DNA from 4 places in the Paenibacillus sp. VCA1 genome. Region 1 is predicted to be linked to each of the others. Evidence: predicted binding sites of a transcription regulator. Region 1 holds the regulator's gene; each other region holds the start of a gene.

Region 1 (7,236 bases):
GGCTTCAAATCCAGCTTCAGGTTGATCTGATTGCGGCTAATATCGAATTGGGCGTTGTTGACGCCTTTATAATTTTGAACGATTTTCTGCAGCGGACCCTGCATCGTCGTCTGGCGGTAAATGAACCAGCCTCCGAACAGCAGCGCCGCCGATATGACAACAGTAATCGCAATTGGTATTGGACGCAGTTTCAAAACGTATGTCCTCCTCTCATATTCTAAAACTATTTTCTATATATATATCATACGAAAAATAGACAACCGCGGCAAAGAGCTTTAAGCATAAGCATCTCGTCACGGTCATTCAGGACTTTTCCGATTTGCATTTCGACACGACTGTCACACCAGATCGATAGAGTATATCGAATCACTACAATGAAGAGTATATCACATCGTATATACTAAATCGAAGGTAATGTGTGAAAGTATTTAAAATATTATCCTGCTCACGCCAAAGAACCCCATTTTCATGAGGTTCTTTTTCATTCTTGAACGGACAAATCTACATATGACGCCTATTTTTCATTACCGGTTCGGCAGCGTAAACGGGCCTCCGATGCTTTGGCCGTCGCTAAACCGATAGAATTGGTAGTAATAATGATCCTTCGACCAGTAAAAAAGCTGCCAGGCATACTGGCCGTTATACATTCCAGGCACGATCTTCAGCTTTTTCACGTCGGGTATCTCCTTCAGCGCCTTCTCCCTGACCTGATTTTCCGAAATGCCGTTTGAAAGCAGCTCTTCGTGAACCGTGCCTTCGCCGGATTTGACTTTGCCGTCTTCGTCCATCGTTACCCATACCATCACCGGCCGATTGTCTTTGTCCAAGCCTTCGATCGCCCAGCAGATCGTATCCCACACCGATTTTTGGGCTTCGGTCACCTTTACGAGGCTGGTCTCCTGCTTCGCCTTCAGAATCGCTGCCGTCTCCTGGGCCCGGATGTCCTGAGTTACGTATATGTAATAACGGTAAAGTCCGAAAACAAGCAGCAGCAAAACGACGATTCCGAGAAAAATCCATTTCTTCTTATTCTTCAGCATAAGCTCCCCTATCTGTTGCCGTCCTATCGGGCCAAGAGACCTTCAAAAGCGGCTTGGGCTTCCCGGCGGATGCGCTCTTCGTCCATGGTCAGGCAGGCGCCGTGTTTCACGACCTGCTTGCCGTCCACCCATACGTGCTCGACGTCTTTGCCGCAAGCTGAATAAATGGCGTGGGAAATCAGATCGGTGTGCGGAAGAAAATGGGCCTGGTCGGTGTTGAGCGCGATGAAATCGGCTTTCATTCCCGGAGCCAGCGTGCCGACGTCTTTCAGGAAAAGGGACTCCGCGCCGTGGACCGTTCCCATTTTCAGCGCTTCGTACGCCGGAATTGCCGTCGGATCGCCGGAAACCCCTTTATGGATCAATGCGGCGAGACGCATTTCTTCGAACATATCCAAATTGTTATTGCTTGCCGCTCCGTCGGTTCCCAGAGAGACCGTCACTCCGGCCTTGAGCAAGTCCGTCACGCGCGCCACGCCGCTTGCCAGCTTCAGGTTGCTTCCCGGGTTATGGGAAACGGCCACGTTGTTGCTCGCCAAAATGCCGATTTCTTCATCGGTCAAATGAACGGCATGCGCCACCAGAGACGGTCTCGAAAATACGCCGAGCTTTTCCAGATGGGCAACCGGACGCAAACCGTATTCCTTGACGTTTTGCTCCACTTCGGCCATCGTTTCGGACATATGGGTATGCATCGGCAGATCCATATCATGCGCCGCCTGCACGAATTTTTCGATATAATCCGGAGGGCAGGTATACGGCGCATGCGGCGAAATCATGGTCGTGATCCGGCCGTTGGCCTTTCCGTTCCAGTCGCGCGCGAATTGGATCGCCTCGTTCAGCTTGTGGCGCTGAAGCTCCTCGGAACACAAACCGATGACGCCGCGCATCAGGGAGGCGCGGATTCCCGATTCTTCCGTCACTTTCGCCACTTGATCCATATGGTCGTACATGTCGAGGAAGGTTGTCGTGCCGCCTTTCAGCATTTCCAGTACGGATAAGGACGTACCCCAGTAGACATCGGATGAAGTGAATTTGGCTTCCATCGGCCACATTTTTTCCTGAAGCCAGATTTGCAGGGCCAGATCATCCCCGTATCCGCGCAGCAGCGACATCGCCGCATGTCCGTGCGTATTGACCAATCCGGGCATAAAAAACAGATGCGTCCCGTCGAATACGGGAACATCGCCTTCAAGTTCCGGTTTTTCTTCCCCGATATAAGCGATGCGGTCGTCCTCGATCACCATATATCCGCGGATTACCGGCTTGTCTTGATCAGGCACGGCAAAGCTGCCGTTCGCGATGATCCATTTATTCGTTGTCTTGTTCTCCGTCATCGGTAGAACCTTCCTTTCCGTTATCCAAATAATATGCCAAGCTCAGCAGGTCGGTCGTAAAGTCCGCCGCATGAATCCGGATGTTGGCCGGAGCCTTCAGGATCGTCGGCGCGAAGTTCAGAATCGCTTCGATTCCGGCCCCGATCAATTGATCCGCCACGTTCTGGGCTTCGACGGCGGGCACGGTGATGATGCCGATCCGGATATTGTGCTTTTTGATCGTGTCCGTCATTTCCTCCATCGGCTGCACCGTAAGCGTATTGATCCGTTTTCCGATCTTTTTCGGATTTTCGTCGAACACCGCCACGATTTTAATGTTTTCGCGAAGGTAATAGTTGTAATTCGAAAGGGCCTGGCCCAAATTCCCGGCGCCTACCAGCACCGCGTTGATCTGCTGGTCCAGGTTCAGAATGTGGCGGATTTTTTCGATCAGGTACGAAACGTCATACCCGATCCCTTTCCGGCCGAAATCGCCGAAATAGGCAAGATCCTTGCGGATTTGCGCCGGATTCAGGTCGAGTTTCAGGCCAAGCTCCTGGGAGGAGACCGTCGCAACCTCCCGCTTGTTCAAATCATTCAAATAACGTAAATATACAGGCAGTCTGCGGACGACCGCTTCGGAAATTTTCTCCGATTTCATGCTTGTTCCCCCTATTTAACAGCTTAATTTCTATCGTTAACATCGTATGAAAAGAGGTGCGTTAACCCTCTTGAAGCCATTCAGATATACGGGGAACCATTTTTTCCGTATTCATATGCTCCATCTTTGGCCCCGGCAAGGAGTAGAGAAAATATTTCCCGTAATAAGACTCGATCACCCGCGTATCGTAAACGATGACGATGCCGCGGTCATTCGCCGTGCGAACCAAGCGGCCGAACCCCTGTTTAAAACGGATAACCGCTTGAGGCACGGAAAGCTTCATGAACGGATTTTTTTTCTGGCGCTGTAAAAGCTCCGCTTTCGCTTCGTACAGCGGATGGTTTGGCGGCTGGAACGGAAGCCTTACGATCGCAAGGCAGGTCAATGCCTCGCCGGGGATATCGACCCCTTCCCAGAAGCTGCTCGTACCGAGCAGCACCGAAGCGCTGCTGTCCTGGAAACGTCTGATGAGCTTGGTACGGCTGCCGCTGTCGACGCCTTGGCCGAGAACGGTGATGTCGCTGCCCGCAAGGGTGTTTTTCAACGGCTCATGCACCTGCCGCAGCATCCGGTACGAAGTGAACAGCACCAGCATCCGCCCGTGCGTCGCAACGGCCGCGTCCGCCAAGGAGCGCACCAGCGTATCGACGAACACGGCGTCGCCGACGCTTCCTTTGACGCTGGGGAAATCCCGCGGGATGACGAGAAGCGCCTGATCCCGGTATTTGAACGGAGACGGAAGCTGCACGGTCACGAGGCGACCGCTTTCCTGGTCTTCCTCCAGGCCGAGATTGTCGATCATATATTGGAAGGATTTGTCTACCGACAACGTCGCCGACGTTAAAATAACGCTTTTCTTTTTGTCGAAAAACAATTCCTTCAGCTGTTTGCTGACATCCACCGGGACCGCGTACAACTGCAGCGATTTGCTGCGGAAATGGCTGCTGGCTTCCATCCAATAAACGACGGTTTCATCGTTCAAGTTCATGAAGGTCCGCAGGTCGTCGCGTTCGGCGGCAAGATCCTTGAACAGGCCGCTGAGGTCTGTAATCAGGCTGTCGGCGCTGTAATCGTCTTCGTTTTCCTTGTATTCCGCCAGCATTTTTTCGCCGCGGCGGACGATCTCGCTGATTTTGACGTGGATCTGGTTTTCCAGCCCCTTCAGCGCTTCCCACTCCTGCGGCCATTTCGACGGCTGCAGCCGGAGCACGAATTGCCCCGCTTCGCCCGGCGAAACGTCATTTCGTTCCGGCATCAGGGCGAAAAGGGATTCGCTGAGCTTATCCCATGTTTCCTTGACGTCCACCAAATCTTCGCTCATGCGGTCAATCGCGGCGATCCAGTCGCTTGCCCGCTCCTGTCCGGACGGCTGCAGCTGCTGGCGAAGAGCGATAAGCTGTCCGCTGCGCGAATCTTTGTACAGCCGTGTCAGCGTGTGGACGACGCTAAAATACTTCATATTCAGGCCTAGATGCTTGCCGGCCACGTCCTCCAAATGATGGGCCTCGTCGATGACGAGACGTTCGTAAGACGGCAGCAGCTGATGTCCTGCTTTGACGTCGGTGAACAGCTTGGAGTGGTTCGTGATGACCACGTCCGCGATGCCCGCCTCATGTTTCGCCCGGTGGTAATAACATTTGCGGAACCATGGGCAGCTTCGTCCCAGGCAGGAATCCGAATCGCTGCTTACCGTTTCCCAGAAATCGCCGCCCCTTCCGCCGAGATTCAGTTCTTCGTCATCCCCGTTTTCGGTCTGCGCCAGCCATACGATCATTTGCGCCGCCGTAATCGTATCTTCCTTGGGATTAAAAAAGTCTCTTCTGTTTATTTTATGTTCAAATTTTCTCAAACACAAATAATGTTGTCTGCCCTTAAAGACGGCCGCCTTGAACGGAAACGGCACAACCTGCGTCAATAAAGGCACGTCCCGCTCGCGCAGCTGCTCCTGAAGGTTGATCGTATGCGTGCTGATCATCACTTTCTGCTGCTGCTTGACGCTTTGGTATATGGATGGAATGAGGTAACCAAGCGATTTGCCGGTCCCCGTTCCCGCTTCGATCAGCAAATGCTTGTCTTCATTCAGCGCGTTCATCACCTGGTCGAACATCATCGATTGCGGTTCGCGCTCCTCGTATTGGGGCATAATTAGTTTAAGCCGTTTCTGGATTTCGCCCAAATATTCGTCAAATTCCATCCCGGCGAGCGGATTGCCTTCCGCCTCGTCCCGCGGAGGTTTCATCTCGGTCCAGTCTTCGACGGCCAGGGCGAACTGACGGTAGAAATTGTGGCTGTTCAAGTCCTGGATCGGCTCCTGCTCTTTTTCCTGGCACAATCCGTCGAAAAACCACCCGAGGTCGCTGTCTTCATCCGCAAACAGCTCGCTGAGCCGCTGCAGCGTAATGAGCGGAAGGTCGTTTAATTCTGCCAGACATTTCAAAAATACATATGCCGTGGCCAACGCATCGCTATCCGCCTGATGGGGACGGTCATGCTGGATGCCGAAATGCGACGTCACCTGTCCCAATTGGTAGGAGGTCAACGACGGAAAACATATTTTCAGAAAATCCAGCGTGTCGAGAATTCGCCCGGAGAACGGAAGATACCCGCTGCTGTCGAGCGCGTTCTGCAGGAAATTGAAGTCAAACGCGACGTTGTGCCCCACCAGAACGACATCGTCCAGCATCGGCACGAGTTCCATCAGCATCTCTTCCAACGGCGGCGCATCCGCCACATCCTCTTCCGTAATGCCGGTAAGCCCCGTAATGAACGGCGGTATTTCCACCGTCGGTTTGACATAGGAACCGTACACGCGGGATATGGTCAAATCTTCTTCTATGATGGCAAGTCCAACTTGAATGATTTCATCGGCGGACTGGTTGCCTGTCGTTTCAAAATCCAGTACGGCAAATTTCATGATTCTTTTAATCCTTTCATTCCAGTCTCAATTACCAGCATAACAGAAGATTTCACATTTGAAAATTAACGGACAGCAAAAAGGCGATGCGCTAGGCGCTTACCGAAAGCGCATATGCATCGGCCTCTTCGCATTTTCCTACATCATCGAAATCAGCTGGCTGCCGTATTGAAGCTGACCGCGGTTCTGCTGGCACACCTTCAAATTAATGAGCGGATCGGGCAGCGAGGGATCGCACTGCAACGCGACGGTAAAAAATTCCTGCGCTTTTCCCGTCGCTCCATGCTTCACGGCGATGCAGCCCAAAGCATTGTAAATCATCGCCTTCAGCTTTTGGCTTTTGGCGAGCGGAAGAATCCATTGGAAGTTTTTTTGCGCTTCCTCCGTTTCGTCCATATGCAAGTGGGACATGGCCAAATACATCCTTGCCAAAAGACTGTCGGGATATTGACGGATGACTTGGGAAAACTGCTGCGCGGCCTGCCGGTACATCAGCAGCCGGAAGTAACCTTGACCGCGCACGAATGCGCTTAATTCCATTTCGGGCGAGCTCTGATGAGAAAATAAGGCGGCGGGCACCTCGACATGCTGGCGGAATTCCCCCATCTTTTCCTCGAAGGACAACCATTCATCAATGATGCCGTCGCTCATCGTTTTCAGCATGTTCCATTTCTGGATCAGCTGATGTTTCTGGGGCTCTTCCGCCGTCGGGTAATGTTTCATGATTTCATCTAACATGTGGTTCATTTCCGCGAATACATGCTGGAACATCGCTGCATCCCACCCTTAAACTAAAAATGAAATCAGTGCGGTCACCTGCATTCATTTTTTGTTGAAGCGGCGGTTTTCATTCTCCGCGGAGCCTGCCATTCCTTGTCTTCGTTAGGTGCCGCCCTTAAATGATCGTCGCGTGGACTTCTTTGTTCATCGTCGTCAGCGGCCGGTTCTGTTCATTGACGAACACGACCGTCGGTTTAAAGGTTTTGGCTTCGTCATTGGACATCATCGCATAGGACATAATAATGACCGTATCCCCGGGCTGAACCAAACGCGCTGCCGCGCCGTTAAGGCAAATGACGCCGCTGCCGCGCGGCCCCGGAATGACATACGTTTCCAGCCGGGCGCCGTTGTTGTTGTCGACCACCTGTACCTTTTCGTTCTCGAGCAGGTCGGCCGCTTCCATCAGCTCTTCATCGATCGTAATGCTGCCTACGTAATTCAAATTCGCTTCGGTAACGGTAGCGCGATGTATTTTGGACTTCATCATCGTTCTAAACATGTCTCATTCCCCTTTCGGATGAAGCA
Region 2 (7,236 bases), on a different contig from region 1:
TCGCCCTGGTGATGAGTAGCGACACCCATGGCAGCACGGCGATCAACACCAAAATGTACAGCGCCATCATCAAAGCAAAACGAAGGTCGAACCGTCCCAAAGCCGCGATCGAGCCGATATACAGCACAAGCGCCGCCACGCTCGGAAATACCGTCCGCAGGTAAACGTCCTGCAAATATTCGATATCGTCGGCGAGCACGCCAAGCACGTCCCCGGTCCGGAACCGGGAAGAAAGAAACAAAGCTTGCGGCTCCAGCACGCGGTACAGCCGGGTCCGCATCCGCGACACAATTCGCAGCACGGCGTCATGGCTGACCAGCCGTTCCACGTAATGCACGACCGCACGGCCGATCCCGAAGGTGCGCACGAGTACGATCGGCACGTACACCATCAAAATGTTTTCCGGCCGCAGCGCCGCTTTGGAAATGAGAAAACCCGAGGTGAACATGAGCATCGCCGCGGTCAGGAGCGTGAGACAGCTTAGGGCGATAATGACGAGAAACCGTCCGAAATACGCCCGAAAATAAGGCCGAAGCCAGCTTTCTTCTCTCAATGGACTCCCTCCCGTTGCGATTCAATCAGTTCATAATAGGCTCCCTTGCGGGAAAGCAGCTCCACGTGGGTGCCGATTTCAGCCAGCTGCCCACCTTCCAGCACGATAATCAAATCCATGTCCGGCATCCAATGCAGGCGATGCGTCGCCAAAAATACCAGCTTCCCTTCAAACAGCGGCATCATCGTCTGCTTCAGCTCATATTCCGTCTCGATATCGAGATGCGCCGTCGGCTCATCCAGCAGGATGACGGGCCGTTCGCTTAAAAAAGCCCGGGCCAGCGCGACGCGCTGCCCCTGCCCTCCGCTTAACTGGCGCCCGCCTCCGCCGATAGTCTCTTGCACGCCGTGAGGCAGGCTCTGCGCCAGCTCCTTCAGCCCGGCCGCCGCCACTGCGCGCTCCACATCGGAGTCGGACGCATCCGGCGCATAAAATCGGATATTGTCCGCAAGCGTACCGCTAAAAATAAAAGGGTGCTGCGGAATATACGTGATCCGCTTTCTCCATTCCGCCAGCGAAGACGAATCCAACCGCCGGCCATCCACCGCCATGAACCCTTCGGAAGGCTTCAGAAATCCGCCAAGCACATCGATCAGCGTGGATTTGCCCGCGCCGCTGGCGCCGATAATCCCGATTTTGCCCATCCCTTGCAAATCGAGCGATATATTCAGCAGCGAATGCGGCCCCTCCTGCTGATGCCTCACGCCCACATTCGATAAGATCAGGCGGCTGTTCGCCGTCCAGTGCAGTTCCCTCTTTTCCCGGCCGGTTTTCACATCATCCGCATCTTCATTAAGCGGCTCATCGATGATGCTCCGCATAGCGGCTCCGGCTTCTTTGCCGTCCAGCGTGGCGTGGAAATCCGCGCCCACCATCCGCACGGGCAAAAAATACTCCGGCGCCAAAATAAGCACCGTCAGCCCGGTCACCAGCGCCAGATCGCCGCTGATCAGCCGCAAGCCCAGCCCAACGGCCACGACCGCCACCGACAGCATCGTAAAAAAGTCGAGCGAAAAAGAAGACAGGAACGCCACGCGCAGGGTGCGAATCGTCGCCGACCGGTACCGGTCGCTGACCCGTGCGACGCTCCCGATATGCTCCCGGCTTTGTCCAAGCAGCTTCAGCGTCTCGAGCCCGCGCAGCGAGTCGACGAAGTGGTTGGACAGCGTGCGGTACGTGTCCAGCTGCTTTTCCGTCGTTTTGCGCGCAGCCAGCCCGACCAGGATCAAAAACGCGATCAAAATCGGCATCGACAGGATCAGAATGATCCCCGAAGTGATATCCTGCAAAAAAATGTACGCCAGGATGATCCACGGGATGAGCGCCATCCCGGCCATCCGCGGCACGATCAGCTCCAGATAGTTGCGGAACTTCGACGTTCCTTCCAGAATGAGCGTGACCAGATTGCCCGTTCCCTCCTGCCTCGCGAACCTCGGCCCAAGCTGGAACAGCTTCTCCATCACCTGCTGCCGCAGGTCGGCTCCGGTACGTTCGGCGAAGGCATAACTCATTTTTTGCTGAATGAAACCGATGATGTGCCGGACCAGGAATGCCCCCAGAAACATCATCAATTTGTTGTATTGACCATGAAGCGGTTCGCCGGCAAAAAGGGCGGAGAGAGCCTCCGCCAGCCATCTTGCCAGCAGGATGATCGACAGGCTTTGTGCAAGCGTTAACGCCAACGAGGCGGCAAGAATTGGCTTTATCCCTTTATAGCCGAGCAAATTCCGATCCATTAATATTCCAAATGCCCTTTCTCGTGAACCCGTTTATGGAAAACAAAATAGCTCCAGATTTGATAGCCGAGCACGAAAGGCAGCAGGGATAAAGCCACGATCGTCATTACTTTCAGCGAATAATGTCCGGAGGCCGCATTGTCCACCGTCAGGTTAAAGGCGGCATCGATCGAACTGATCATGACGTTCGGGAACAATCCGATGAAAAACGTCGCGATCGCCAGCGCGATCACCGCGCCCGTCATGCCAAACGCCCAGCCGTCTTTTTTCTTGCCGGAAAATACGACCGCCAGCGCAAACGCGACGGCTAAAGCAGCCAATACGGCAATCAGAATGCCGCCGCGCGCTTCAAAAATGCCGGTATTGAAATACGTCAGCGTAAAGAAAGCGACAACCAGTACCGCCAGCGGAACCATCAGGCTGCGGGCCATGCGGCGCGCGCGCTGCTGAAGGTCGCCTGTTACCCGCAGCGTCGCAAACAGCAAGCCATGCACTAGGCAAAGCACGACCATCGTCAAACCGCCGACAACGGAATAGAAATTCACGATATCGCCGAAAAACGAAGCTTTCATTTCCATCGCCCGGTCGATCGGCAAGCCTTGAATCAAATCGGCGAACACGACACCCAGCAGAAGCGGCGGCAGCAGGCTGCCGATCAGGATGACGATGTCCCATGTTTTTTTCCAGGAAGCCTTCTCCACCTTGCCCCGGTATTCAAAGGCGACCCCTCGCCCGATGAGCGCAAGCAGGAGCAGGACAAGCGGCGTATAAAATCCGCTGAACAGCGTGGCGTACCAGTTCGGGAAAGCCGCGAACATCGCGCCTCCGGCCGTCAGCAGCCACACCTCGTTGGCATCCCAGAACGGGCCGATGGAATTGATCAGCACCCGGCGTTCGGTATCGTTTTTCGCCAAAACGCCCGTCGCCATCCCGATGCCGAAATCAAAGCCCTCGAGGAAAAAGAACCCCGTGAACAGCACCGCGACGAGCACGAACCACAGCTCATTAAGAGATAGCATGGCGGTATTCCTCCTTATCAAATGGATCGCTGGACGTTTCCGCCGGCGTCTCGGCGGCGTACGGTCCTTTTTTGATGACGCGGATAAACAGGTAGACCATAACGACGGCCAATACGGCATAGATTCCGGTAAATGCGATCAGGGAAAACAGCACCTGGCCTGCGGTTACGCTCGGCGATACGCCGTCCGCGGTCGTCATCAGCCCGAATACCGTCCATGGCTGGCGGCCGATTTCCGTCATAATCCAGCCCGAAGTGTTGGCGATGATCGGCAGCGAAATGGCAAATACCATAAGGCCCAGGAACCATTTGTTCCGGTTCTCCAGCTTTTTGCGCGCCGCCAAATACACCCCGTACATGCTGAGCAAAATGAGCAGCGAACCGCTGGCCACCATCACGCGGAAACTCCAGAAGGTCGTGCGCACCGGCGGAATATAATCGCCCGGGCCGTACTGCTGCTCATATTGGGCCTGCAGTTCTTTCATGCCCTGCACTTCCCCTGAAAATTTGCTGTACGACAAAAAGCTGAGCAGATAAGGGATCTGGAACTCTGCGGTATTTTTCTGATTTTTCGTATCGATGAACGCCGTCACCGTCCAAGGCGCAGGGTCGCCGCTGTTTTCCCACAGCGCTTCGGTTGCGGCCATTTTCATCGGTTGGGTTTTAACCAGGTATTGGGCCTGCTGGTGACCGACAAGCGCCACGCCGATCGAAGAAACGAGGCCGATCACGGTCGCAATGACGAACGATTTTTTGAAAAACTGCACATCTTTTTTCTTGAGCAGCTTATACGCGCTGACGCCGGCAACCAGGAACGCGCCCGTCATAAACGCGGCCAAAATCGTGTGCGGAAACTCAAGCAGCAGCTGGCCGTTTTTGATCAGCGCGAAAAAGTCGTTCATTTCGGCCCGGCCGTTGTTGATCGTAAAACCGACAGGGCGCTGCATGAAGGAGTTGGCCGCCAAAATCCAGAACGCCGACATAATCGTCCCGATGGCAACCAGCCAGATGCAAAGCGCATGCACTTTTTTCGAAAGCCGTTCCCAGCCGAAAATCCAAAGTCCGATAAACGTCGATTCCATGAAAAAGGCGAGCAGCGCCTCAACCGCCAGCGGAGCGCCGAACACGTCGCCGACGAACCGGGAATACGACGACCAGTTCATGCCGAACTGGAATTCCTGAAGAATGCCGGTGACGACGCCGATCGCGAAGTTGATCAGGAACAGCTTGCCCCAGAACTTCGCCATATGTTTGTACTCTTCCTTGCCTTTGACGACGTACATCGTCTCCATGATCGCGATCATGAACGCCAGACCGATGGACACGGGGACGAAGAAAAAGTGAAAAATCGTCGTTGCCGCAAACTGAATCCGCGACAGCATAATTACGTCCATTGTTCTTCCCTCTTTCTAATAGTTTTCAGTTCGAACCCTTGGGCGATGGATATACCCCATCCATTTGCTCCCCTAAAGATGCTGCAAACTTTCTTCAATCGTTCCCGATTGAAAAATCTCTTCTTCCTGTATTCTGGCAGACCGTCGTCATTCTAAATGTGATTTATGTCACAACCACAGGTCCAAAAGACCCAATATGTGAATTATGTCACAAAATATTAAAAATTTTAGACTTCGAACCAAACAAAAGGGACTCTCCCAAGCCCATACGGCCCGAAAAAAGTCCCCTAAAATTCGATATTTCCTCTATGTCTTCACCCGAACGACGGGCGTTTCGCGCAGATCCTGCTAGTCCCTCGCTACGTAATATTTGTTGGTCATGTACCAGGCATCGCCTTTGTCCGTAGCCACTTTGCCCTTTTTCTTGTCCAAAAACACGATCTCGTTGCATTTGGAACAATACCATTTGGTCGTGTAGTACTGGGAATAGGTCGTATAGGTCGTGCCGCATTTGCAGTCGACTTTGAAGTACACGCGGTTCTCTTCGTACGCTTTGGACAGCTGCTCGGTATTATCCGATTCCGCCTGGCGGTTGCCCACCGGCTTCAGCACTTCGGCGTAGTTGGAAAAACGGTTATGCACTTTGAAATCCGCAACCAGCTCTGGATTGAGGCCGAAAAACTCCTTACCAATAGCCGTGATGAATTTCGCGTCGGTACGATAGCACTCGATCCATTCCTGAATTTGCTTATTCGATAAAGGTACAGTTCCTTTAATGCCACTATTCAAGGTGTAGGTCATGATGGTCAGGTTCTCATTGTCTTCATAGAACATTAATTCAGAAACCTCCTTATGATTTCATCTATTAATGTACTACTTCTTTGAACCATAATCAAAGTGTGAAATATAGGCAGGAAAGTGCAAATGTTTTTCTTGGAAAAAAGACCGGGTAATTTTACCTATAAGGTACTTAAGACGCAGGCAGCTCGCGGAAAGCCAGCTTCCAAGCAACCAGATTAAGGATGAGCAGCAGGAGCATGTATAAATACTCTCCGTACGGTAAAAATGTAAAGCCAAAATGCGCACCCGCGAAGACGCCAAGCAGCACTATTAGCCCAAAAATAACAAACCCGCCGCCGGACTGGGCGTTCTGAAACGGCCTCGAAAACGGCAGCCCTTTTTCTAACGCCATAAAGCTGACGACCACATACAGCAGCACCCCGAGCAAAATGACGATGAGTTCCGGAATAATTCTCGCGCCAAAAATGATCAGGAAAATGACGGCCTGCAAAATGAATACCGGAGCGAACAGCCGGACGACCATCGCTTTCAGCGCTCCTTTATAGACGGAGGCGACGTCCGTTAACGGCGCGGTTTGATAAATCCATGCCCCTTTATAGTTTCCCGAGAATTTGAGCATCATGATGATGCTTGGGATCATAAGCCCGCAGAAGTACAAAAACAAATACCCTTTGCCCATTCGCATGGCGGCAAAACCGCCCTCCGAGCGCAGCATATTAAACATGAAAATAAACGGGAATATGATGGAAAAGCCCAGCTGCGGATAGACTTTAAGCTTAAAGTCCCGTTCCCGGCCCATCATGTCCCAGGAAAAGCGGAAAAAGAGCCTCTCAATCCGGCTCCGGCAAAAGAAACTGCCCAGCCCTTCCTGCAGGCGGAAACGGCTTGTATTGCCCCGCCCGTGATGGCTGGCGAGCTTCTGCAAATTCCGTTCGAATGAAGGCATCAACAGCGAATACAATCCCCAGGCGGCCGCCGTCCCGACGACCGAAAGGACGGAAAAGACGATGACCAGCGGCGACTTCCCTTCGCCAAGCAGCCATTCGAACGGGGAGGCGAACCAAGCCGGAAATATGAAAATCTCCCACCACTGCGGCCTAAATGCAACCTTCAAATCGATGACGCTGAACAATCTGGAGATAAACTGATACCCTACAGTCATAACGATCGTCAGCCCGATCTGAACGTAATTGATGATGTCCTTCAGCTTCTCCCCGTCGAAAAAGCGCAGTACAAGCCAGTAAAGCGCCGCCGTCAGCGCGACGATAAAAAAGTCCATCAGCACGATTTCCACAAGGAAAAGTAGGAAAAACAAGACGCCGTGCTTGAATAAACCGACCAGAAGCGGCACCACGGTCAACGATCCGGTCAACAGCAGCAGGTAAATCATCACGTGAAGCATTTTGGCCATACTGATCGTGCGGCGCTGCACCGGCTTGGAAAACAAAATGTTCCGGTCGCGTACGTCCAGCATTACGGATGAAAAGTCGGAGATCATGGATGTCGTGATCATGAACATCAGGATGCCGAACACCAGGCTCATCTGAAACATGTAATTCGTCTTCATGACGACAAACGGCACCAAGATGACGCTGATAATGACGTAAATCCACAGCGACTTGATAAATTGGTTGGACTGCTTGTCAGGGTCGGCATTTTTGGAGGATTTCTGAATAAGCGTCGGCACCCTGCGGCCGTCCATCAACAGCTTGACCTCCAAGATGCGGCGCATCA
Region 3 (7,236 bases), on a different contig from region 1:
GACATCGATATTTCCGCCCGCCGCATCATCAAAACAAGGGAAAGAGTCAACCGTTTTATCGCCGAAAAAACCGGCCAGCCGCTGGAGAAAGTATACAAAGATGCTGACCGTGACTTCTTCCTTACCGCCGAGGAAGCGCTCGAATACGGGATCGTAGACAAAATCATCACACAGCCGCTGACCTAAAAAACGCAGCATCCAAAAAGCAAAAACTGCCCGATATTGAATAACATCGGGCAGTTTTATTATGTTTAAGACAATAACAGCAATGTTAACACCACAAATTGAACGGATCCGGCGATCTCCATCATGCCGACCTTCATCGGCTTTACCATTTTGCCAGAAAAGATCAACGTCTTTGCCAAAGGATAAAGAAAAGGCAGGAACATCCATGGGTTTAAGGTGAGCAATGGCAGCAGAAGCGCGATGATATGGTACATATGCGAATACATCGTCCAGCGTTTATTTTTTCGTTCTCTGAATACCGATTTTACGAAAAATACAGTACCCGTAAAATACACAACATTATACAGCATGACGTCCAGCAGCTCCCTGCCCCAGATGCCGCCTCCCAGCATGTAAGCCGCCGCCCCGCCGGTACAGAACAACAATATGGCGCATATATCGTTTAGAAACGCACGCTCGGCTTTATGACGAACATGCCAAACCGGCACCAAGACAAGGACGATCAACGCGGGAGCGAACCCTGCCAGCCATGGATTCCATATCAAGAGCGGAATAAGAATGAGGGCGGCCGCAACCGCATATCCGATCCCCCAAGAAAGCCACATGCCACGGTTTTTTGCCTTTTTCAACGATTGCAGCAGCGGGTACGACGCCATGTACAGCAGCAGCCAAGCAAGAAACAGCGGTATATGAAGAAGTGTAGGCTTGGCCGCAAACATGCCTGTAATAAAAGGAACACTTAGCATCGCCCAGCCGCCATGTTCTTTCGGAATAACGATATGAACTTTTTTCATCATAAACTGTTAGCCCCCGATATAGGACATTCCGATTTTCTTCCGAGGGGAGGCCGCGTGCTCTGTTCGTTCTTCGGAGTACCTGTCCTCCCGTTTCTCCCAGACGTTTATGATGGCTGCGAGCAGTTCCTCATCCGAAGCGCCTCCGCGAAGCAAACGGCAGATGTCAAAGCCGCTGGAAGCAAAAAGACATGTGTACATTTTCCCGTCGGAAGAGAGCCGCACTCTCGAACAATTAGAGCAAAATGCTTCGGATACGGAAGAAATGAAGCCGACTTCGGCCTGCCCGTCTTTATAACGGTACCTTCGGGCCACTTCGCCGGGATGATCGGGAGCGACGGGTTCAAGCGCCGCCGATCCGCCCAGCCGATCGAATATTTCCCGCTTCGTCACCACTTGCTTAAGGTTCCACCCGTTTTCGTTGCCAACGTCCATAAACTCTATAAAACGGAGCGTAATCCCCTGCGATTTGAAATATTCGGCCATCAGCATAATCTCCCGATCGTTCACTCCCTTTTGCACGACCATATTGACTTTGACCTGAAATCCGATCTCCCTTGCCTCTTCGATATTTTGGAGAATGATAGCCGGCTTGATGCCGCGGCCGTTCATGGCGCCGAACAGCTCGGGGTCCAGGGCGTCCAGGCTGACGTTCAGGCGGCGTAGCCCCGCATCGTACAAGCTTTGCGCCTGCTGTCCAAGCAGAAGTCCGTTTGTCGTGCATCCGATGTCTTCGATGCCATGAATGCCTTGCAGCATCCGGATCAGTTCGGGAAGGCCGCGCCGCATGAGCGGCTCGCCGCCGGTCAACCGTATTTTATGCACGCCAAGCTTGGCAAAAAGGCCGGCCAGGCGCGTGATTTCCTCCCAGGAAAGCAGCATGTCCTTGGGCATAAATGCATAATCGTCTCCGAAGATTTCCTTCGGCATGCAATACGTGCAGCGAAAATTGCAGCGGTCCGTCACGGAAATGCGCAAATCCCGCATCGGCCTGAGGAGCCGATCTTGAATGTTATTTGCCGCCATGGCAGCCGCCTCCCTCCAAATCAATGTCCGTATTTACCCCGGCAGCGGCTAACTCGTCCGCAACGCATCGTCACCCGGCCGGAAGCGGCCGTGAGGCGGCTGATCGGTAATGTCGCTGAACGTGCCTACATAATGAACGACATCCCCCGCGTCATCTTTTACGGCGTTAATGGTTAATAGCTCTAAATATTCCTCGCCGTTTTTCCGGCGGTTCCAAATTTGTCCCTGCCAGCTTCCCCGCGCCTTGATTTCGGACCACATGCGGTCGTAAAACTCGCGGGATTGACGGCCGGATTTGAGCACATTTGGATTTTTGCCGATGACTTCTTCTTCCGTATAACCGGTAAGCTCCGTAAAGGCGGGATTCACCGCATGGATCTTCCCTTTCGTGTCCGTCACAAGGATGCCTTGGCCCGTCGAGTTAAAAACCTCGGAGGATACCGACAATTTATCCTGATAATACATCCAGACCACAATGACAAGACTGGCTAAAGCGACCTGAGAAAGCGCCATAAAGCCGATGGAATATTGGCCTGTCACCGAATGAATGAAGGAGAGCATGAGCGGCGGGAAAAATCCGCCGAGGCCGCCCATCATGGAAACGATCCCGTTGACGATGCCGGCCTGCTTATTAAAATAAAGCGGCACCAGCTTGAAAATAATGCCGTTTCCCAAACCGGCGCAGACGGCAATGGTCAGGCAGCCGACCGTATATAAGCCGATGGATGGCGAGAACGCAAGGATGATCGCAGCAATCGTCAGCCCGACAAAAACGGCCATGAGCAAAAACAGCGGCTTGAATTTATCCGCGAGCCATCCGCCGACAGGACGCAAACAGGTGGCGACGACGATAAATCCGGCCGTCCGCATCCCTGCATCCACCTTGGCGAGTTCGAAATTCGACACCAAAAAGTTGGGCAGATATACTGTAAAGGCTACAAATGCACCGAATGTAATGAAATAGAACAGGGAGAAAAACCACAGCTTTTCATTTTTGTAGACCCCTTTGATTTGCTCGACGATGGGCGTTTTCACTTTTACTTCTTTACGGTCGCCCAAAAAAACGTTCAGGACGGCGAACAGCAGCAGCAAAATTAAATACAGCCGGACCGTGCTGCTCCATCCGATCTGCGTGGCAATGACGGGCGCGGCAAACGTGGTGATCGCCGTTCCGATATTCCCCATCCCGTAGATGCCGTTGACCAGACCCAGCTTCTCCTTGGAGTAATATTTGGGCAGCGAGGTGACGCCAACCGAAAATACTGCCCCTCCGATCCCAAGGAAAAGTCCTCCGATCACCAGAGAGGTAAAAGAGGAGGCGGCGCTGATTAAATATACGGGAACTAAAAGTAGAATAAAGCTTGTAATAAATACGATTCTGGCGCCAACCACATTGGCGTAATACCCTAGCGGAATCCGCAGAACCGAACCCAAAACGACCGGTATCGCCGTCAGAATTGCGATCTTGTCCGCCGGAATGGATATATCTTCGCGGATAAACGGCAGAAGCGCGGAGATGATGACCCATACCATAAATCCCAGCACCAGATTTAATGTTTGCAGCGGGAGCTGCATTTTTTTGATCATGCCAATCACCTTTTCCAAACGTATTGAACGGCTGACTTTATTGATCCCCACGCCTTATTGTAAGTGCAAGAATTCACAAAAGTAATAGGGAAGTTCCCTGAACCTTGCCGGGGAACTTCCCTATATCGGTGATCTAAACTGGATGATTACGAATACATTCTATAACCTTCAAAAATCGAGGAGCTTTTTCTTCAGCGCATATTCGACCAGCTCCGGACGGCTCTTCAAATTCAGCTTCTCCATGATTTTCGCCTTATGCGCTTCCACCGTCTTGACCGAAACGTACAGCTTTTCCGCGATTTCCTTGTTGCCGTAACCTTTGGCGATCAGCGGCAAAATCTCGATCTCGCGTTTCGAAAGGCTGTTAAACGGATCGCTGTCCGGGCTTTCGCTGTCTTTTTTAATGAACTCCCGCACCAAAGCCGTCGCCATCTGGGGATGGATGTAGGTCCCTCCTTTATGCACCATGCGAATGGCGGAGACCAGCTCTTCGTCGGGCGCATTTTTAAGGACATATCCTGAGGCGCCGTTTTTAAGCACATGAAACAGGTAGTCGTCATCATCGTACATCGTTAATATTAAAATTTTCGTTTCCGGAAAGTCGGCGCTGATCTTGCCGGTTGCGATGAGGCCGCTCTCGCCGGGAGGCATGCTTAAGTCCATCAGGAGCACATCCGGACGGTGTTTCGCCACCATGGCGTAAGCCTCCAGCCCGTCGGCAGCCGTCGCGACAACCTCCATATCCGGCTGGTAATTCAGGATCATGGAAAACCCGCTCCGTACGACGGCGTGATCATCCGCGATCACAATTTTCATCATTCATTCGCCCCCTGCCTCAAAAGAACTTATTGGAATGCGAAGCTGAACGGTCGTTCCCTCGCCGGGCGCCGAATGCAGCGTGAACTGCCCCCCTACCAGGTCGGCGCGTTCACGCATGCCGTAAAGTCCGAGACCGGTTCCCTTGGCTTCGCCGGCGTTTAAGTTGAACCCGACCCCTTCATCGCGTACCGTCAGCAATAGATGGCCCTGTTCCTCGCATAACCGCACATGGACCTCATCCATGCCCGAATATTTCAAGGCGTTCAGCACCGCCTCCTGGCAAATGCGATACACGACGGTTTCGATTTCGCTGCCGTACCTTGCGGCGGCCAACTCGGCGGAAAATTGGACGAGCATGCCGTAATTTTTTTCGATCCATTTGAAATGCGAACGAAAAGCGGCCTCCAGCCCTAAATCGTCCAAAGAAGAGGGGCGAAGCTCGACCGATAAATGCCGGATGTCGTCGAGCAAACGGGTAAGCGACGCCTCGGTCTGCCGTAGTTTATTGAGCGCATCTTTCCCGACGTCCATATATTTTAATACGCGCAGGTCGACTAGCGAACTAAGCAGCTCTTGGGCAACGCTGTCATGCAGCTCGCGCGAAATTCGTTTTCGCTCGTCTTCCTGGGCTTTGATGACATATTTCAGCATATTCATGCGCTGCAGCATTTCCTGCGTGCGCTGCTGTTTCGTCAGGTCGAGCAGCATCAGCACCCGAATCCCGCGGGACTCGTCGATCGTATGATAGCTGGCGGCATAAGGAACGATCCCTTCGCCCCGCGTTCTCAGATACACCTGGAACGAGGAAAATTCCCCTTGAGGGTAATCCAGATAACATTTGGAGCAGGAGATGAGGTCCTTTTCATCCGTATACCCTTTGCAGGTCTGGCAAAAAGATTCGTCCACGCCCGACCGCATCCGCTGGATCACGTCGACGTCCAGGATGTTCTCCGCCGCAGGGTTCATGGCGATGACGTTTCCCGCCTCATCGATAAAAAAGATGGCCTCCATGCTGTTCAGATACATCTTTTTCAGCAGATCGTGCAAATGCTCCTCCGTCATATGAATCACGGATGCACCCCCTCCTTCACGCAAAAAGCTCCGAACTCCGATCCGAGCTCTTGTTGAAAATGCTCGAACGAAGCTGCGTCCAGCCGATTTTCCGCGCGGTACCCTGCAAGCAGCACGCCGATGACGCGTTTTCCTTCCCACAACGGAACCGCTCCAAGGCTTTTCAATCGCTCGGCGACGATGATGGGATAATTAAACAGATCCCGTGCGTTCAGGTCCGTCGTTACATTGGGGATGAGCATCGGTTTTCCGGTTTTGAATACGATCCCCGCTATCCCCTTCCCGGAATGAAGCACGATCCGCTTATAGCGCTCGTTTAAATTTCCCGATGCATACTGCCAGGTTAATACGAACCGGTCCTCAGCCGACTGCACCAAAGCCAACGACACGAAATCGAATTGGAACCGGTCTCGAAGCCTGTCGATTTCCTTCTGATAATGAAAGATCGGCTGATTCTTCATAATCATTGCTCCCCTGACGTAGAAAAGAAGGCTGCATGGCCTTCTCTCGTCTACGAATCTAATTTGCGGTGCCTTCTATACAGGATATACCTTCTGCCCAAATAATTCAAAGGAACGCTCCACACATGGACAAGCCGGGTAAACGGCCACAAAGCGAAGATGCAAAAGCCCGCTAAAATGTGTATTTGAAAACTAAGCGGAACGTCACGCATCAGCGAGGCGTCGGGACGCAGGATGAACAAATCCCTGAACCAAACCGAGATGCTCTCCCGATAGTTGAAATCCGGCTGCGCCCAATTGGTAACCAGCGTGCTGTACATGCCCATAAACACGATGAATAACAGCAGCGCATTGACAATCAAGTCCGAGGCCGAGCTGAGCCGGCGCACGTTTTTGATCGTAAACCTCCGCGCCGTCAGGAGCAGCATCCCTGCCAACGTCAACACGCCGAAAGCCCCGCCGACATACACCGCGCCGATATGATACAGATGATCATCGATCCCCGCAGCCTCCATCCACGACTGGGGAATGCCAAGGCCGGCGATATGGCCGCCAATGACGGGTATGATCCCGAGATGGAACATCAGGCTTCCAAGTTTAAGACGTTTTTTTTCAATGAATTCGCTCGATTTAGCCGTCCAGTTGAATTGGTCCGTACGGTAGCGGTAGATGTGGCCGACAATAAAGATCATCACGCACATATAAGGGAAAATAACCCACAGAAACTGATCCATCATATTCATGATTCGGCAGCCTCCTGAACGATGCATGCTTTAAACGTATCGCGCAGAGCTTGGATCAGATGGGAATAAGGACTCTCGAGCTTCTTCAATGCTTTGAGAAGATGATACGTTCCGTCTTCCATTACGGCGATGACCAGATCAAGGCTCTCCGCAGCTTCTTTTTCATGCCCCCTCCAATCGGCCGCAGACAGAAATTCGCACATCAGCGGCAGGTAATCCGACAACTCGGAACTATTAATGTCAAGGCCAAACCGCTGATAAGTCTCTTTCAACCCGACCAGCATCTTCCCGCGTTCCTTCCCGTCGCCGAATTTCGCGTAGGTCATATAGAGCGTCGTTTGCTTTTGAAAATCGAATGTTTGAACATACATCTCCTCGATGCTCTCCATGCTGTACTCGTGCATCATATTCCAGAAGGTAAGAACCGAGGCATATGCCGGATGGGAATAGTCGATCGACTCCTCCAATACTAAGGGATGGAAATCAAGCTTTTCCGGATACGTAAGCATCCGGGCGAAAAATCCGAACGCATGTTTACATTCATGCAGC
Region 4 (7,236 bases), on a different contig from region 1:
GTTTATGTCGACCGCGGCCATTTTCTCGGTTTGGGTCCATATTTGAAAAACTCGGACGGCACAAGAACGTTCATGCAGGCGCTGATCAATTGAGTTTTTGGTCTAAACCTGTCTAATCCCTGTCGAAAACGATCGCTCCATTATGGTAAAATAGAGTTCTCAGGCGAGGACTCTATTTTTGGTTCATAGAGACTGCAGCCGCTGAAGCACCATGCAATGAATAAAAAAAGGTGGTGCCCAAAATGGGGAACAGCTTCAAAAAAGTAATCGCTTTCATCACTGCCGCCATGGTTTTGCTGGCGGGCTGCGATGGCGTCAAATCCAAGGATGCGGCCGCAGTGGCATCCGGCGAAGGTTTTTCGCCGATATTGATTTCGGAAAAAGACGATTTTTTCTCTCAGGACACGATTCGCGATCTTGAAAAATATTTGGAGCAGGGGGTTACGATCCGGGAAGGCCTGAAAAACAGCGGAATCGTCACCTTTGCGGACGACGGGAGCATCCATTCGATCAGCCAGGTATCGCTTTCGCCCGCCTTCACCTGGGGAATCGAGCTCAACGATAAAAAGCTTGGAAAGGACAAGCTGGATACGGTGTTGAAGGAAAACGACGAGCTTGGCATCTCCATTGAACCGACGGATCCCAAAACGAAAGAGGTCCAATATTCCGTGCTTAAAATCAACGGCGGGACCATCATGCCCTCGATTTCGCATACGTACATCCTGCCGTACGCCGAAAACGAAAACGTGCGGGACATGCTCACCAGCACGGATTTCATCGAATTGACGTTGAACAAGCGCATGGTTCATTCGATCAAAGGATACGTCTCCAAAGCGGTGGAAAAATGGGTAATTAAAGTGAACGGCAAGGAATTGACCGAAGACGGTTTTGACATGAGGCTTTCTCCTTTGGACGAAGTGGAAATCAAGCTGGACCGGGCTTAGCGCGGCATCATACATACGGTATGTCCGGCGCCAAGCCCGGCGTGCGGCTTTATACGACAATACGAACGGGAGCGTACGGAAAATGCTGATGAACGAAAAAATCAAAGCGTCGGAAGTGGAACTGACGGGACTAAACGGAGAGGATCTCGGCGTCATGCCGACCGCGGAAGCGTTGGCGTTGGCCAAAAAGCTGAAGGTTGACCTGGTTTGCACCTCGCTGATGAGCAGTCCCCCGCCATGCCGGCTCATCGGGGCGGGAGACGCCAAAAGGGAAAAGCAGCAGGCGAAAGCGGCGGAACGAGGCATGAAGGTAAAAGAGATCCGGCTGACGCCGCAAATCGAGGAGCATGATTATGAAACGAAACGGCGCCAGGCGGAGAAGATATTGCAGTCCGGCGACGCCGTTTTGCTTGTCGTTCGAATCAAAGGCAAGGAAGGAACCGCCGCCAAAGAACTGCTTGAGCGGCTGGCAAAGGATTTGAGCCATGCAGGGCATCGGACGTCGGGAATCCAGCTTAGCGGGAAACAGGCTTCGGTGCAGCTCAATCCGTAAGAACGGTTCATTTTTAATTAATTTTTCAAGTCACGCCAGCCGTCAAAGTCATGAATGGCGATGCCGGCGTAGGCCGGATTGTCTTTAAGCATGTCCTGAAGCTCGGCCATTTGATCATACATGACCTCGGCCCCTTCCTGGTAAAAGGTAATGAAATCCCCTTCGAGGCTTGGTTTCGTTTCTACGGCGGCCATGGCGGCTTTGCCGAGGTCTGCCGCAGCCTTCAGCGTGCTTTGGGCGATGTCGTTGATCCCTTTGGCCGTATTGCGGTAAGACATGACCGTAACCGAATCGAATTGGCCGATCATAAACCGGTTAAGGGCCGTTTTGCCGTCGGAGGCGGTATAATTGCCGAGCCAGAACGGGATGTCGGCCGACAACGGCAGCCCCATGCGATCGGCTTCGTTTCGAAGGTAGCGGACGTTGCTTTCCCACTGGCGGATGACATCGGGCAGGTCTTCTTTCCACTCCGGGAGCAAATGGGGTTCGATGTCGACGTGAATGCCGTGGAACGCTTCGTTTTCGCCTGCCGCTTGCTGGTAGCTTTTTACCCAGTTCAGAAAACCGGTAATTTCTTGCCGATTCGACGTGAGACCCCATCTTGGGGCGCCGTTCAGCGCATCCACCTCAATGCCCAGAGCCGCCGACTGCTTAATAAAGCTTTTATAATAGGTCACGGGGATGTCGGCATTGATTTGCAAATAGACAAGGTTTACCTCATGCCGGGTCAGAAACGTCAGAACCTCCTGCGGATCCCGCCGGATCCATTCGGTTTTCCACAGCCACGTGGCTTTTTGGTCATGCGGGGCCGCGGCGGTTTTGGGAGCCGGTGCCGGTTGGGACGCAGCCGCTCCTTCCTCCGTGCCGGAAACCATGGTGCCGACAAAGGCGATAATCGTCAATATGCGCTGAATCCATTTTGATGCCATACTCTCTGCACTCCTTATACGATCTATACGATCCATGATCCATTATGCCCTCGTCGTTTGCGGCGAAATGGGTTGTTGGTCTTATGGATCAACACGGGCGGGCCGGATGCCGGTCCTTGTTTCGGGCAGCTGCCGGGACTGTGTCCGCCTGGCGGTGAACGATGATCGAATGATATTTTAGGAATAATTGCGCAATGAAAATAAGACCAAAGAAATGCGCAACATCATGTTCATCGGTTCTCTATTCCGAAAGTTTTATAGGACTTTAGAATCAAAAGAGGTCTTTTTGGCTTCGTGATATGACATATTTAGGTATTTTGGAATGATGGGACTGGAATAAGGGGTGGATTACAAAATTTGTCAGGGGTATAGGTCTTAATGCATGCTAAAAAACCTCCGTTGGCCGAAATGCGGTCCTGGAGGTTTTTTTGGCTTTATGGCGACGGGAACATCGGCGATGCTGGCCGGCGGCTTAACGGCTTAAATACGGCAAATCTCTTTCGGACACATCTCGCAATGGCAAACGTCCTGCAGCATTTCAAGGTTTTTAATGACGATAAGGCCGTTTTCGTATTCGATGGCGCCTTTTTTGCGGAGATCGCCGAGCAGCCGGTTTACGCTTTCGCGCGTCGAGCCGATCATGTTGGACAAATCCGTGTGGGTAATTTTTTTGTTGATCAAAATGTCATCTCCGTGTTCCTCGCCGTACGTATTGCTAAGCCGGATCAGCGTCGAGCAGAGGGCACCCGGCTTGCCGTACAACATCAGGTCGCGGAACTTGGTCTGGGTCAGCCGGTGATGGACGCCCATCCATTTCATGAAATCGATCGCGAAATCGCAGTGCTGGCAGATCAGCACTTCGAGGTCTTTATGGTCGATGACGCCGACGACGCTTTCTTCCATCACTTCGGCGGTATAACTTTGCTTATGGCTGAAAAAGGGATCGGCATGGCCAACGATGTCTCCCGCTTGGTACATGTACAAAATCAGCTCTTTGCCCTCATCGGTGGATTTGGTCAGCTGGATGCGCCCGCTTTTAACGTAAAACAACTTGTCGGAGCTGTCGCCTTCCCAAAACAAATGGGATCCTTCGGGCGCGGTCCGGTCTTGCATGATAGCCATCAGGCGCTCCAGGTTTTGTTCGGAGAAGCAGCTTGTATTCCCGCGGGTTTCGATTACGTTCAGTTGGTTGCTCATACTCGTTATCCCCTCTATCTCTTTAATTTTTAAAATAAATTTTAAGTAAATTATAACCTGAAAAAAATGGTTTTTGGGGACTTTGAAGACCGAAAAAGTGTCGAAATTCCGAATTTGTGATTATTTTCACTTTCGTGTGAGAAAGATCATCTCCGGACGGTTCCGGTTTTGTTATGATCAGGCCAGAGATAGGATTTCAAAATAAACTGGAAGGATGAGAGACATGGCTGTAAAAAAAGAACCCGCTGCAGAACAAAAACAGCAGTCGCCGGAAGCGTACATCCAGAACTTGATCGACAAAGCGAACGAGGCGCAAAGGAAGTTCATGGACATGACGCAGGAGCAAGTGGACGGGATCGTTCAGGCGATGGCCCTGGCCGGGCTTGATCAGCATATGCGGCTGGCCAGGATGGCCGTCGACGAGACCGGCAGAGGCGTATATGAAGACAAAATCACCAAAAACATGTTTTCCACCGAATACATCTATCACAGCATCAAATATGAAAAAACGGTAGGCGTCATCGAAGACAATCCGTACGAAAGCTACCAAAAAATCGCCGAACCCGTCGGCATCATCATGGGGATCACCCCGGTGACCAACCCGACGTCCACGACGATGTTCAAAGCGTTGATTTCGATCAAAACCCGCAACCCGATCATTTTCGGCTTCCATCCATCGGCGCAGCAGTGCAGCCGCGAGGCGGCCAAAATCATGCTGGAGGCGGCGGTGAAGCACGGGGCTCCAGCCGATTGCATCCAGTGGATCGAAGAGCCGAACATGGAAAAAACGAATGCGCTGATGAACCATCCCGACGTGGCGCTCATTTTGGCGACGGGAGGATCGGGCATGGTGCGCGCCGCTTACAGCTGCGGAAAACCTGCTCTTGGCGTCGGTCCGGGCAACGTGCCTTGCTTCATCGAAAAATCGGCGGACATCGATCAGGCGGTGACCGACCTCATTTTGTCCAAATCGTTCGACAACGGGATGATTTGCGCTTCGGAGCAGGCGGTCATCATCGAGGAGCCGATCTTCGAGGCGGTCAAAAAGAAAATGACGGCGAACGGCTGCTACTTCGTCAATAAGGAAGAAACCGCCAAGCTGACGGCAGGCGCCATCAACCTGGAAAAATGCGCGGTCAACCCGGCCATCGTCGGCCAATCCGCGGTGAAGATCGCGGAAATATGCGGTTTCAGCGTGCCGGTGGGAACCAAAATTTTGGTGGCCGAAATCGAAGGCGTCGGTCCGAAGTATCCGCTGTCCGCGGAAAAGCTCAGTCCGGTGCTGGCCTGTTATAAAGTAAAAAACGCGGCCGAAGGCATCCAGCGTTCGGCGGAGGTCGTCGCGTTCGGCGGCATGGGACACTCGTCGGTCATTCACTCGCATAACGAGGAAGTGATATCGGCGTTCGCGGACCGGCTGCAGACCGGGCGGATCATCGTCAATTCGCCGTCGACCCACGGGGCGATCGGGGACATTTACAACACGAACCTGCCTTCATTGACGCTGGGCTGCGGTTCGTACGGCCGGAATTCGACGTCTTCGAACGTAACCGCGGTCAATCTCATCAACATCAAAAGGGTGGCGCGCCGTACCGTGAATATGCAATGGTTCAAAGTACCCGACAAGATTTATTTTGAAAAAGGAGCGACGCAATATTTGGCCAAAATGCCGGACATCAGCCGGATCGCGATCGTGACCGACGAAATGATGGTGAAGCTGGGGTATGTCGAAAGGGTCGAATATTTCCTGCGCCAGCGCCAAAATCCGGTCGTCATCGAAGTGTTTTCGGAAGTGGAGCCCGACCCTTCGACGACCACGGTGGACAGGGGCACCGACATGATGAGACGGTTCCAGCCGGACTGCATCATTGCGCTTGGCGGGGGCTCGCCGATGGATGCGGCCAAAGCGATGTGGCTGTTCTACGAATATCCGGATACGGACTTTTCGAACCTGAAGCAGAAGTTTATGGACATCCGCAAACGGATCTACAAATATCCGCGCCTCGGGAAAAAGGCCAAATTCGTTGCCATTCCGACGACCTCGGGCACGGGCTCGGAAGTCACCTCGTTTGCCGTCATAACGGACAAAAACCAAGGCAATACGAAATACCCGCTTGCGGATTATGAATTGACGCCGGACGTCGCGATCGTCGATCCGGAGTTTGTCTACACGCTGCCGAAACGGGCGGTGGCCGATACGGGGATGGACGTGCTCACGCATGCGATCGAGGCCTATGTATCGGTCATGGCCAGCGATTATACGGACGGACTGGCGATCAAAGCGATCCAGCTCGTGTTCCAATACTTGGAGAAGTCGGCGCTGACCGGGGACAAAATTGCCCGCGAAAAGATGCATAATGCTTCGACGCTGGCCGGAATGGCCTTTGCCAATGCGTTCCTTGGCATCAACCACAGCCTTGCGCATAAATGGGGCGGCGAATACCATACGGCGCACGGCCGGACCAACGCGATCCTGATGCCGCACGTGATCCGTTACAACGCGAAAAAGCCAAGCAAGTTCGCTTCGTTCCCGAAATATTCGCATTTCGTCGCCGACGAGCGGTATGCGGAAATCGCGCGCATTTTGGGATTGCCTGCCCGCACGACGGAGGAAGGCGTAAACAGCCTGATTCTGGCCATACGGAAATTGAACAAGGCGCTTGGCATTGAGGAATCGTTCCAGGAGCTCGGATTTGACGCCAAAGAATTCGAAGCAAAAGTCGATTACTTGGCGGACCGCGCTTTCGAGGATCAATGCACGACGGCGAATCCGAAGCTGCCGCTCGTATCGGAGCTGGCGGACATTTACCGGAACGCGTTTTACGGTCGGTTCGAGGAGTAGGCATTCGGTACATGACGGCTGCGACAATGTGATATATGTCACAGCCGTTTTGGCGGAAGTTTCTTAAACTGGACTTGTAAAGGAAAACGCCGCATCGATGAAAGATCACAAGCAAGAACGCAGCAAAAGCCAATGATAAGCAGCAGCATAAAGCAAAAATTAGCAAGATCACGCCATATAAGTGAATGAAATCACAAATAGCAAAACGCATCGATGCGGCGGATCATATCCTGAAAAACGGAGGGATTCCAATGTCTGTTCTGGAACAAGACGTACAAACCATGCAGCCGGGCTGGCGCGGGTTCAAAAAAGGAAATTGGATGAACAAAGTCAACGTCAACGACTTTATCGAGCGTAATATCATCCCCTACCTGGGAGACGAAGATTTTTTGGCCGGGCCGACGCAGAATACGACGGAGCTGTGGAAAATCGTATCCGATTTGACCCAAAAGGAAAGGGAAAACGGCGGCGTGCTGGATGTGGACGTTCATACGCCTTCGACGATTTTGTCCCATGGGCCGGGATATTTGGACAAAGAAAAGGAACAGATCGTCGGCGTCCAAACCGACGCCCCGTTCAAGCGGTCCATCCAGCCGTTCGGCGGCATCCGCATGATGGTCGATGCATGCGAGGCTTACGGCTTCGAGCTTCCCCAAGAATTGATCGACATCTTTACGAATATCCGCAAAACGCATAACCAGGGCGTCTTTGACGCTTACACGACGGAGATGCGCGCGGCGCGCAAAGCGGGAATCATTACCGGCCTGCCCG

What was found. The regulator Rex, encoded in region 1, represses fermentation and respiration genes when NADH is low (regulators of the CRP and FNR family bind a similar motif). The targets are predictions, from matches to a motif close to TTGTGAAATATTTCACAA.
Region 2: a site for Rex is predicted at 4,898-4,915, ahead of RJP21_RS07880 (cytochrome ubiquinol oxidase subunit I). Genes of this name have one in related genera too.
Region 3: a site for Rex is predicted at 3,655-3,672, ahead of RJP21_RS20235 (nitrate/nitrite transporter). Genes of this name have one in related genera too.
Region 4: a site for Rex is predicted at 3,738-3,755, ahead of adhE (bifunctional acetaldehyde-CoA/alcohol dehydrogenase). Genes of this name have one in related genera too.

Annotation. Positions count from the first base shown of each region.
Region 1 is NZ_JAVLSX010000004.1:82,386-89,621, reverse strand. Features, by position in the region: gene RJP21_RS09640 (hypothetical protein) at 1-194, opposite strand, end outside; gene RJP21_RS09635 (cell wall elongation regulator TseB-like domain-containing protein) at 525-1,040, opposite strand; gene RJP21_RS09630 (amidohydrolase) at 1,064-2,377, opposite strand; gene RJP21_RS09625 (redox-sensing transcriptional repressor Rex) at 2,352-3,017, opposite strand; gene dinG (ATP-dependent DNA helicase DinG) at 3,079-5,931, opposite strand; gene RJP21_RS09615 (tetratricopeptide repeat protein) at 6,070-6,702, opposite strand; gene panD (aspartate 1-decarboxylase) at 6,827-7,210, opposite strand; gene panC (pantoate--beta-alanine ligase) at 7,214-7,236, opposite strand, start outside.
Region 2 is NZ_JAVLSX010000003.1:276,431-283,666, forward strand. Features, by position in the region: gene cydC (thiol reductant ABC exporter subunit CydC) at 1-553, opposite strand, end outside; gene cydD (thiol reductant ABC exporter subunit CydD) at 550-2,289, opposite strand; gene cydB (cytochrome d ubiquinol oxidase subunit II) at 2,289-3,308, opposite strand; gene RJP21_RS07880 (cytochrome ubiquinol oxidase subunit I) at 3,295-4,701, opposite strand; gene RJP21_RS07885 (hypothetical protein) at 5,050-5,535, opposite strand; gene RJP21_RS07890 (hypothetical protein) at 5,672-7,236, opposite strand, start outside.
Region 3 is NZ_JAVLSX010000009.1:37,051-44,286, reverse strand. Features, by position in the region: gene clpP (ATP-dependent Clp endopeptidase proteolytic subunit ClpP) at 1-186, shown strand, start outside; gene RJP21_RS20245 (YwiC-like family protein) at 252-983, opposite strand; gene moaA (GTP 3',8-cyclase MoaA) at 990-2,006, opposite strand; gene RJP21_RS20235 (nitrate/nitrite transporter) at 2,055-3,593, opposite strand; gene RJP21_RS20230 (response regulator transcription factor) at 3,762-4,409, opposite strand; gene RJP21_RS20225 (sensor histidine kinase) at 4,413-5,474, opposite strand; gene RJP21_RS20220 (GAF domain-containing protein) at 5,480-5,944, opposite strand; gene narI (respiratory nitrate reductase subunit gamma) at 5,995-6,687, opposite strand; gene narJ (nitrate reductase molybdenum cofactor assembly chaperone) at 6,684-7,236, opposite strand, start outside.
Region 4 is NZ_JAVLSX010000002.1:84,702-91,937, reverse strand. Features, by position in the region: gene RJP21_RS03885 (hypothetical protein) at 1-93, shown strand, start outside; gene RJP21_RS03880 (hypothetical protein) at 243-944, shown strand; gene infC (translation initiation factor IF-3) at 1,027-1,497, shown strand; gene RJP21_RS03870 (hypothetical protein) at 1,515-2,426, opposite strand; gene RJP21_RS03865 (Crp/Fnr family transcriptional regulator) at 2,907-3,623, opposite strand; gene adhE (bifunctional acetaldehyde-CoA/alcohol dehydrogenase) at 3,847-6,465, shown strand; gene pflB (formate C-acetyltransferase) at 6,717-7,236, shown strand, end outside.